2 regions of the Paracoccus angustae genome follow, and region 2 is predicted to be linked to the other one. Evidence: riboswitches for the same ligand, from Rfam matches in the RefSeq annotation. Region 2 holds a riboswitch; the other holds the start of a gene.
The links. A riboswitch is a leader RNA that binds a small molecule or an ion and turns the genes downstream of it on or off. The one in region 2 is predicted to bind thiamine pyrophosphate.

Region 1 (3,874 bases), on a different contig from region 2:
GCCAGCCCGCCGGCAAAGCCCAAGGGGCGGGCCAGGCGCGGCAGGGTCAGCAGCCGCAGCCGCGCGAAGCCGCGCAGGTCCAGCGAATCGGCCAGCCGTCCGTAATCCCCGTGCAGGGTCCGCGCCGCCGGGATCAGCGCGCGCAGGCCGAAGGGCAGGGCCATGACCGCGTTGATCGCCACCGTCACCGGCAAGGCCATAGATTGCGGGCCCATCCAGGGGCGCAGCATGATGAACAGTCCCGTTCCCAGCACCAGCGGCGAGGCGATCAGCGGCAGCATCCCGGCGGTTTCCACCCACCGCATCCGCCCCCGCGCCAACGACAAGGCCAGCACCAGCGACAGAACCAGCGCCAGCGTGGCCGAGATCAGCGCCATCACCACCGACCGCAGCGCGGCATCCCAGACCTCGGGCGGCAGGCCGGGGATCTGCGGCAGCCCGCGCAGGGTGACGGTGGCGATGGGTCCGATCAGGAACCCTGCGGCCCCTGTGATCACAAGCGCGTCGCCGAGCCGGTGCCAGCCGCCCGGTGCCATGGGCATGTGATCCGCATCCAACCCCGCTCCGAAGGCCGCCGGCATGGTGATCCAGCGCGCCAGCATCATCGCCGCCACGCAGATCGCGATCTGGATCAGCCCCAGGCTGGCCGCCCGGCCCAGGTCGAAGTCGAAACGGAACGCCTGGTAGATCGCCAGTTCCACCGTTGTGGCGCGCGGCCCGCCGCCAAGCGCCAGCGCCACGGTGAAGCTGGTCAGGCAGACCAGGAACACCGCCAGCCAGACGCCCGGCAGCACGGCGCGCAGCATCGGGCGTTCCAGGTGCCGCGCGGTGTCGCGGGGACCAAAGCCCAGGGACGCGGCCAGGCGGAAGCGTTCGGCCGGAATCGCCTGCCAGCCTTGCAGAACCAGCCGCACCGACAAGGGCAGGTTGAAGAACACGTGCGCCAGGATCACGCCTTGCCAGCCATAGATCGAGATCTCGGGCAGGCCCAGGGCGCGCAGCCCGTCGTTGACCGCGCCGTTGCGGCCGAACACCGACACCAGCCCCATGACCGCCACGATCACCGGCAGGATGAAAGGCGCGCCCAGCAGCGTCACCAGCGCCCCGCGTCCCGCAAAGCGCCGCCGCGCCAGGGCGCGCGCCACGGGAACCGCCAGCAAGGCCGACAGCGCGGCCGACGCGGCGGCCTGCCACAGCGTGAACCAGACCGCCCGCCAGTCCCAGGGACCAAGGCCCCCCAACCCCTGCGCCGCCCAGGCGACGGCGGCCAGCGTGCCCCCGATCAGCAGCGCCAGCCCGGCGGCAACGGCGGCGCCCCCCGCCTCGGCCCGCGTCAGCCCGAGAATGCCCGCAGCCATTCGTCGAGCGCGGTTGGCCGCAGCGCCTCGGCCTCGTTTTCGGAATAGAACAGGGTCTTTTCGGGGCGCGGCAGGTCGCGCATGACGGGCGGCCAGTCCGCCTGGGGCAGCTTGGCGGGCAGGGACCAGTTGGCCAGCGGAACCGTCGCCTGGAATTCCGGGGTCAGGATCCAGTCCATGAAGCGTTGGGCCAGTTCCGGCTGGTCGGTGGTGCGGACCCGGGCCGCGACCTCGGCCATGAAGTAATGGCCTTCGGGAAAGATCGCGGCCTTCTTGGTCGTGTCGTTCTCGGACGCGATGTGATAGGCGGGCGAGGTGGTGTAGGACAGAACCATGTCGGCCTCTCCTTCCGTGAACATCCCGTAGGATTCCGACCAGCCCTTGGTCACGGTCAGCACCTTGGGGGCCAGCTTGGCCCAGGCCTGAGGCGCGTCATCGCCGTAAACCGCCTTGACCCACAGCAGCAGCGCCAGGCCCGACACCGAGGACCGCGGATCCTGGATCACGATCTTCAGGTCGTCGGGGGCCTCCAGCAGTTCGGCGAAACTGGCGGGCGGGTTTTCCAGTCGGGTTTCGTTGTACATGAAGGCCGTCTCGCCCCAGTTGTAGGGCAGGAAGATGTCGTCCGTCCATGCGATGGGCAGCGACAGCCCGGTCGTGTCCTGCCCGTGCGGCGCGAACAGGCCGGATGCGCGGGCGCGGGCGGTCACGTCGGTGTTCAGGCCGAAAACGATGTCGGCCTCGGTCCGCTCGCCCTCCATCAGGATGCGCGACAGCTCGTCGCCCGCGACAAAGCGCAGGTCGCAGGCGCAGAAGGCCTCGAAACCCTTTTCGATCTGGGGGCCGGGGCCCCATTCGCTGGCAATGGATTCGCCCGCATAGACGGTCAGGACGGGCTTGTCCTGCGCGGTGGCGGGGGTGGCGGCCAGCAGGGCAAGCATCAGGGGCAGTCTCATCGCCGTCTCCTTTCCGAAAGGATCACGAAAGAAAGGGCAGCGTCACCTTCCCTCCGCCGGTTTTAGCCGGATCAGGTTCAACGGGTCCGCATGCGCGTCTCAGCCGGATGGCCCCCCGAGGTGCGCCCAAATGTAGGGATTTCATGCGCCCGCGCAAGCGGCTAGAAACGCCGCCATGACAAAGGACAGCACCGACCAGCCGACCCCGATGATGGCGCAGTACCTGGCGATCCGGGACGCCAATCCCGGCGCGCTGCTGTTCTATCGCATGGGCGACTTCTACGAGATGTTCTTTGACGACGCGGTGGCCGCCGCGGGCGCCCTGGACATCGCCCTGACGAAACGCGGCACTCATGGCGGGGAACCCATCCCGATGTGCGGCGTGCCGGTTCATTCGGCCGAATCCTATCTGCTGACGCTGATCCGCAAGGGGTTCCGCGTCGCCATCGCCGAGCAGATGGAGGATCCGGCCGAGGCGAAGAAGCGCGGGTCGAAGTCGGTGGTGGCCCGCGACGTGGTGCGGCTGGTGACGCCCGGAACGCTGACCGAGGAATCGCTGCTGGAAGCGCGGCGGCACAACTATCTGGCGGCCTTTGCCCGGGTGCGGGACGATTGCGCCCTGGCCTGGGCGGACATTTCCACCGGCGCCTTTCAGGTGATGGACTGCGCCCTGGCGCGGCTGGCCCCGGAACTGGCCCGCCTGGCCCCGCGCGAGGTGCTGGCGGCGGGGCACGAGTTGCGCGATCTGGTCGAGGATGCCGGGGCGGCGCTGACCGACCTGCACGCGTCCGCCTTTGACAGCGCGGCGGGGCAGCGGCGGCTTTGCGCGCTTTACGGGGTGGAAACGCTGGACGGCTTCGGCAGCTTCACCCGCGCCGAACTGGCGGCCATGGGGGCCATCGTCGATTACCTGGAGCTGACGCAGAAGGGCAAGCTGCCCCTGCTGCGCCCGCCGGTCCGCGAACGCGCGGGCGGAGCGATGGGGATCGACGCGGCCACCCGGCGCAACCTGGAACTGACGCAGGCCCTGGGGGGCGGGCGCGAGGGCTCGCTGCTGGCGGCCATCGACCGGACGGTCACGGCGGCGGGGGCGCGGCTGCTGGAACGCCGCATCGGCGCCCCGTCCCGCGATCTGGCGCTGATCCACGCCCGGCAGGACGCGGTGGCGATGCTGGTGGATGACCCGCGCCTGACGGCCGACCTGCGCACGGCCCTGGCGCGCGTGCCCGACATGGACCGCGCCTTGTCGCGGCTGGCGCTGGACCGGGGCGGGCCGCGCGACCTGGCCGCGATCCGGGCGGGGCTGGCGCAGGGGGCGGCGATCGCGGCCCGGCTGCCGGACGACGCGGCGCCGGTGCTGGCGGATGCCGTGCGCGACCTGACCGGGCACGACGAATTGATCGCCCTGCTGGACGCGGCGCTTGTGGCCGAACCGCCGCTGCTGGCCCGCGACGGCGGCTTTGTCGCGGCGGGCCACGACGCCGATCTGGACCAGACCCGCCGGCTGCGCGACGAAGGCCGGGGCGTGATCGCCGGAATGCAGGCGGATTATGCCGCACT
Region 2 (3,874 bases):
GTGGCGCCCAGCATGAACACGCCGTCGCCGCGCGGCACGACGTAAAGCGGCATCCGGGGATGCAGCAGCCGGACGGGGCGGGACAGCCGGATCTCGGGGCAGCGGATCACCAGCATCTCGCCCCGGACGCCGCGCAGGTCGCGCAGCGCGTCGCGGGCGGACAGGCCGCGGCAGTCGATCACGGTGCCGGTCGCCGTTTCGGTGCGCCGCAGGCGTTCGGACAGGATCGCCAAGGCTTGGCGCGGGGCCAGGTGGGCCTCCTCCGCGAAGAACAGCGCGCGGGAGAAGCGGCCCGCAAGGTCGGGTTCAAGGGCGGCGATGCCGGATGCGTCGAGCGTCTGGTGTCCCCCGCTGCGCCGGGCAAATCGCGACAGCGCGCCTGCGTCGCGGGACAGGCTGACCACCAGCGTTCCGTTGCGCGTGACAGGGACGCCCTGGCCCTGCCACCAGTCGGCGGCGGACAGGCCGTGGCGCAGGACGGCCTTGTCGGCGCTTTCGGCCTCGCACCAGGGCGCCAGCATTCCGCCCGCCCACCAGGAACAGGCCCGGGGGCCGGGGGCGTCGTCGCGGATGGCGGCGGCAATGCCGCGCCCGTTCAGCTCGGTGGCGATGCAAAGGCCCAGAACGCCGCCGCCGACAACGGTCACGGTCATGCGGCGGCCCCGGTCCGGCGCGGCCACAGCGCGTGGAAGTGATGCACCGGACCGTTGCCGCCGCCCACCGCCAGATCGTCGGCGGCCCGGATCGCACCGTGCAGCCAGTGGTGCGCGCGGCCCACCGCCTCGGCCGCCGCAAGCCCTTGGGCCAGCCCCGCCGCGATGGCCGCCGACAGCGCGCATCCCGTGCCGTGCGTGTTCCGGGTGCGGATGCGGGGCGAGGAAAAGCGCGCCGTGCCGCCGGGACCGGCCAGGATGTCGGTGCAATGCGCGCCCGCCGCATGGCCCCCCTTCATCAGCACATGGCGGGGGCCAAGCGCGCGCAGGGCCATGCCTTGCGCGATGGCCGCGGCCTCGGTGTCGGCGGCGGGTCCGCCCAGCAGGCGCGCGGCCTCGGGCAGGTTGGGCGTCAGGACATGGGCCAAGGGCAGCAGGTCGCGGACCAGGGCGGGGATGGCGTCGTCCTCCATCAGCGCGTCGCCGCCCTTGGCGATCATCACCGGGTCCAGAACCACCGGAACCGCGCAATCGCGCAAGGACATGGCCACCGCGGCGATCGCGGCCGCCGATCCGACCATGCCGATCTTGACCGCGTGAACGGCGATGTCGTCCAGAACCGTGTCGATCTGCGCCCGGATCAGGTCCGGCGGCACGAAATGAACGGCCGACACGCCCCGGGTGTTCTGCGCCGTCACCGCCGTGACGGCGCTGGCGCCATAGCAGCCGAGCGCCGACACGGCCTTGAGGTCGGCCTGGATCCCGGCGCCCCCGCCACTGTCCGACCCAGCGATGGTCAACACGGTTGGTGTCATCTGCCCCTCCTGCGGCGTTTCGGGGCATGGCAGGGGCGGGCGGCGGCAGACGGGATGCGGCACCGGGCGGCGCGTCTGCCTATCCGTTCCCTCCGCCGGCATGACCCGGATCAGGTTCGATGGGTCGGCGCGCATTGCACCTCTCAGCCCCGCGACGGGACACCCCAACGGATAGTCTTGGCGCCTTGGTAGCGGATCAACCGCCAGCCGTCCAGCGGTTTTCGGCGCCGCTCCAGAACCGGACCCGAGTCCGCTCGGCAGTCAGGGCGCGCCCACGCGCGAAGCAAGGGCAAGCGTCGGATGCGTCAGGCGCCATGGCCGTGTGTTCAGCGTCGAACCGGACAAAGCCGATGTTCGGAAGCCGCCGTGCATCTGTTCCCTTGCAAGACAAAGCGCCAGGCAACAGCGGCACCCCCGCCTGCCATTGCCGCATCAGGGGATGTCAGGTCGGACATCCCGCGCGCGCAGGAACGCGGGCGTGCCGGACCGAGACAGCAACCCGGGCGTCCGTCCGGACGGCGCGACAGCCGCCGGGGTTTCCCCCCGGCGGCTGTCGAGGAACCGGCCGGGCAAAGGTGGCGCGCGGAGGCTGGACGGTGGTCTGATGCTTGTCCGTCGGCGCCATTCAAGAATGCATCGGCGGCATTGCCCTTCGGCGTTCCGGCCACCCGCGACATCGTGCTTGCCCCTGCCGCAGGCCCGAGATCGCGGCCATCATCCGCAAGGGTCCGATCGCCCCGGGTGCGGCTAACGCTCGGATGAGGTCGGGTCGCCGTTCTCGGAGATCGGAGCGCGATGGTTGTTGGCCTCCAGCCAGGCGGGCTTTTCGGCGTACATGTCCCGGATCAGGCGCTTCACCAGGTCGAGATAGCGCGAATTGTCCCCGGCGCGGTGGAAAAGGATCACCGGCGAGATCGCGCGCGGGCTGTCGATCACGCGAAAGCGCACGTCCGAGCGCATCTGCCGGGCCGAGGACGGAATGATGCAAATCCCCGACTCGGCCGCGACAAGGCCAAGGGCGGTCTGGATCTCGCGCACCTCCAGCACGTCGAGGGGGTGGATGTCGGCCTCGTGCAGCAGGCCCAGCACCTGGTCGGCAAAGCTTGGACGCGGCTCCTTGGGATAGACGATCAGCCGTTGCCCGCCAAGGGCGCCCAGGGGCAGCGGGGTGTCGTCCCGCGCCAGCGGCGAGTCCAGCGGCAGGGCGGCGACCAGTCTTTCCTCGCGCAGGACGGTGCTGGCGATGTTGGGATCGGCGTGCTTCAACCGGCCGAAGCCCAGGTCGATGCGCCCTTCCTTCAGCGCGGGGATTTGCTGGATCGACAGCATCTCCAGCAACTGGATGTCCAGTTCCGGCGCGCTCTGGCGCAGCTTGCGCACCAGCACCGGCAGCCCGCCATACAATGTCGAGGCCACGAAGCCGATGGACAGCACCCGGTTGCGGTTCATTCCCACCCGGCGCGTCGCATCCTTCATCTGGTCCACGCGGCCCAGGACCTGCAACGCCTGTTCATAGAACAGCCGCCCGGCGTCGGTCAGCTTGATGGGCCGGGTTTTGCGCAGGATAAGGGCGACGCCCAGTTCCTCCTCCAGCAGCTGGATCTGGCGGCTGAGCGGGGGCTGCGCGATGTGAAGGATTTCGGCCGCGCGGGTGAAATTCCGCTCTCGCGCCACGGCGGCAAAGTATCGCAACTGCCGCAGATCCATCGGCCCGCCCTCCAAATCGTCGAAATCGCCTTTGTTCGGGGTATGCGACGGCGTTCCAAACCACTGATCGCCAAACCCTTCCGCCATATTATACCTTCAGGGTATCGTTGCAAACGCAAATGATCTTGGACGGGCGGCGGGTTCCGCTGGCATCCTTGCGTCATGAACCAGCCATACGCCCCGCTTTCCCCGTCTCTTGCCGCCGCCCCTGTCGTGACGCGGGTCGAAACGGTGATCCTGGATCTGCCCACGATCCGCCCGCACAAGCTGTCGGTCGCGACCATGAACGGGCAGGTGCTGATGATCGTCCGCGTTCATTGCAGCGACGGCATCGCCGGCATCGGCGAATGCACCACCATCGGCGGGCTGGCCTATGGCGGGGAAAGCCCCGAAAGCATGAAAACCAACATCGACGCCTGGTTCGCGCCGGTGATGCTGGGCCAGGACGCCACGCGGGTGCAGGCGCTGATGGCGCGGATCGGGCGGATGGTGAAGGAGAACCGCTTCGCCAAGTCCGCCGTGGAATGCGCGCTGCTGGATGCCCAGGGCAAGCGGGTCGGCCTGCCGGTCAGCGAGCTTCTGGGCGGGCGGCGGCGCGACCGGCTGCCGGTGGCCTGGACGCTGGCCTCGGGCGACACGGCGCGCGACATCGCCGAGGCCGAGCGGATGCTGGACGGGCGCCGCCACCGGGTCTTCAAG

Region 1: another riboswitch for thiamine pyrophosphate. It lies ahead of ACFOM8_RS14245 (thiamine ABC transporter substrate-binding protein); the one in region 2 lies ahead of thiD (bifunctional hydroxymethylpyrimidine kinase/phosphomethylpyrimidine kinase).

What each region holds. Positions count from the first base shown of each region.
Region 1 is NZ_JBHRXY010000012.1:71,456-75,329, reverse strand. Features, by position in the region: gene ACFOM8_RS14250 (thiamine/thiamine pyrophosphate ABC transporter permease ThiP) at 1-1,358, opposite strand, end outside; gene ACFOM8_RS14245 (thiamine ABC transporter substrate-binding protein) at 1,334-2,314, opposite strand; TPP riboswitch at 2,346-2,442, opposite strand; gene mutS (DNA mismatch repair protein MutS) at 2,490-3,874, shown strand, end outside.
Region 2 is NZ_JBHRXY010000017.1:39,730-43,603, forward strand. Features, by position in the region: gene ACFOM8_RS16180 (FAD-dependent oxidoreductase) at 1-653, opposite strand, end outside; gene thiD (bifunctional hydroxymethylpyrimidine kinase/phosphomethylpyrimidine kinase) at 650-1,468, opposite strand; TPP riboswitch at 1,539-1,645, opposite strand; gene ACFOM8_RS16190 (LysR family transcriptional regulator) at 2,216-3,262, opposite strand; gene ACFOM8_RS16195 (muconate/chloromuconate family cycloisomerase) at 3,338-3,874, shown strand, end outside.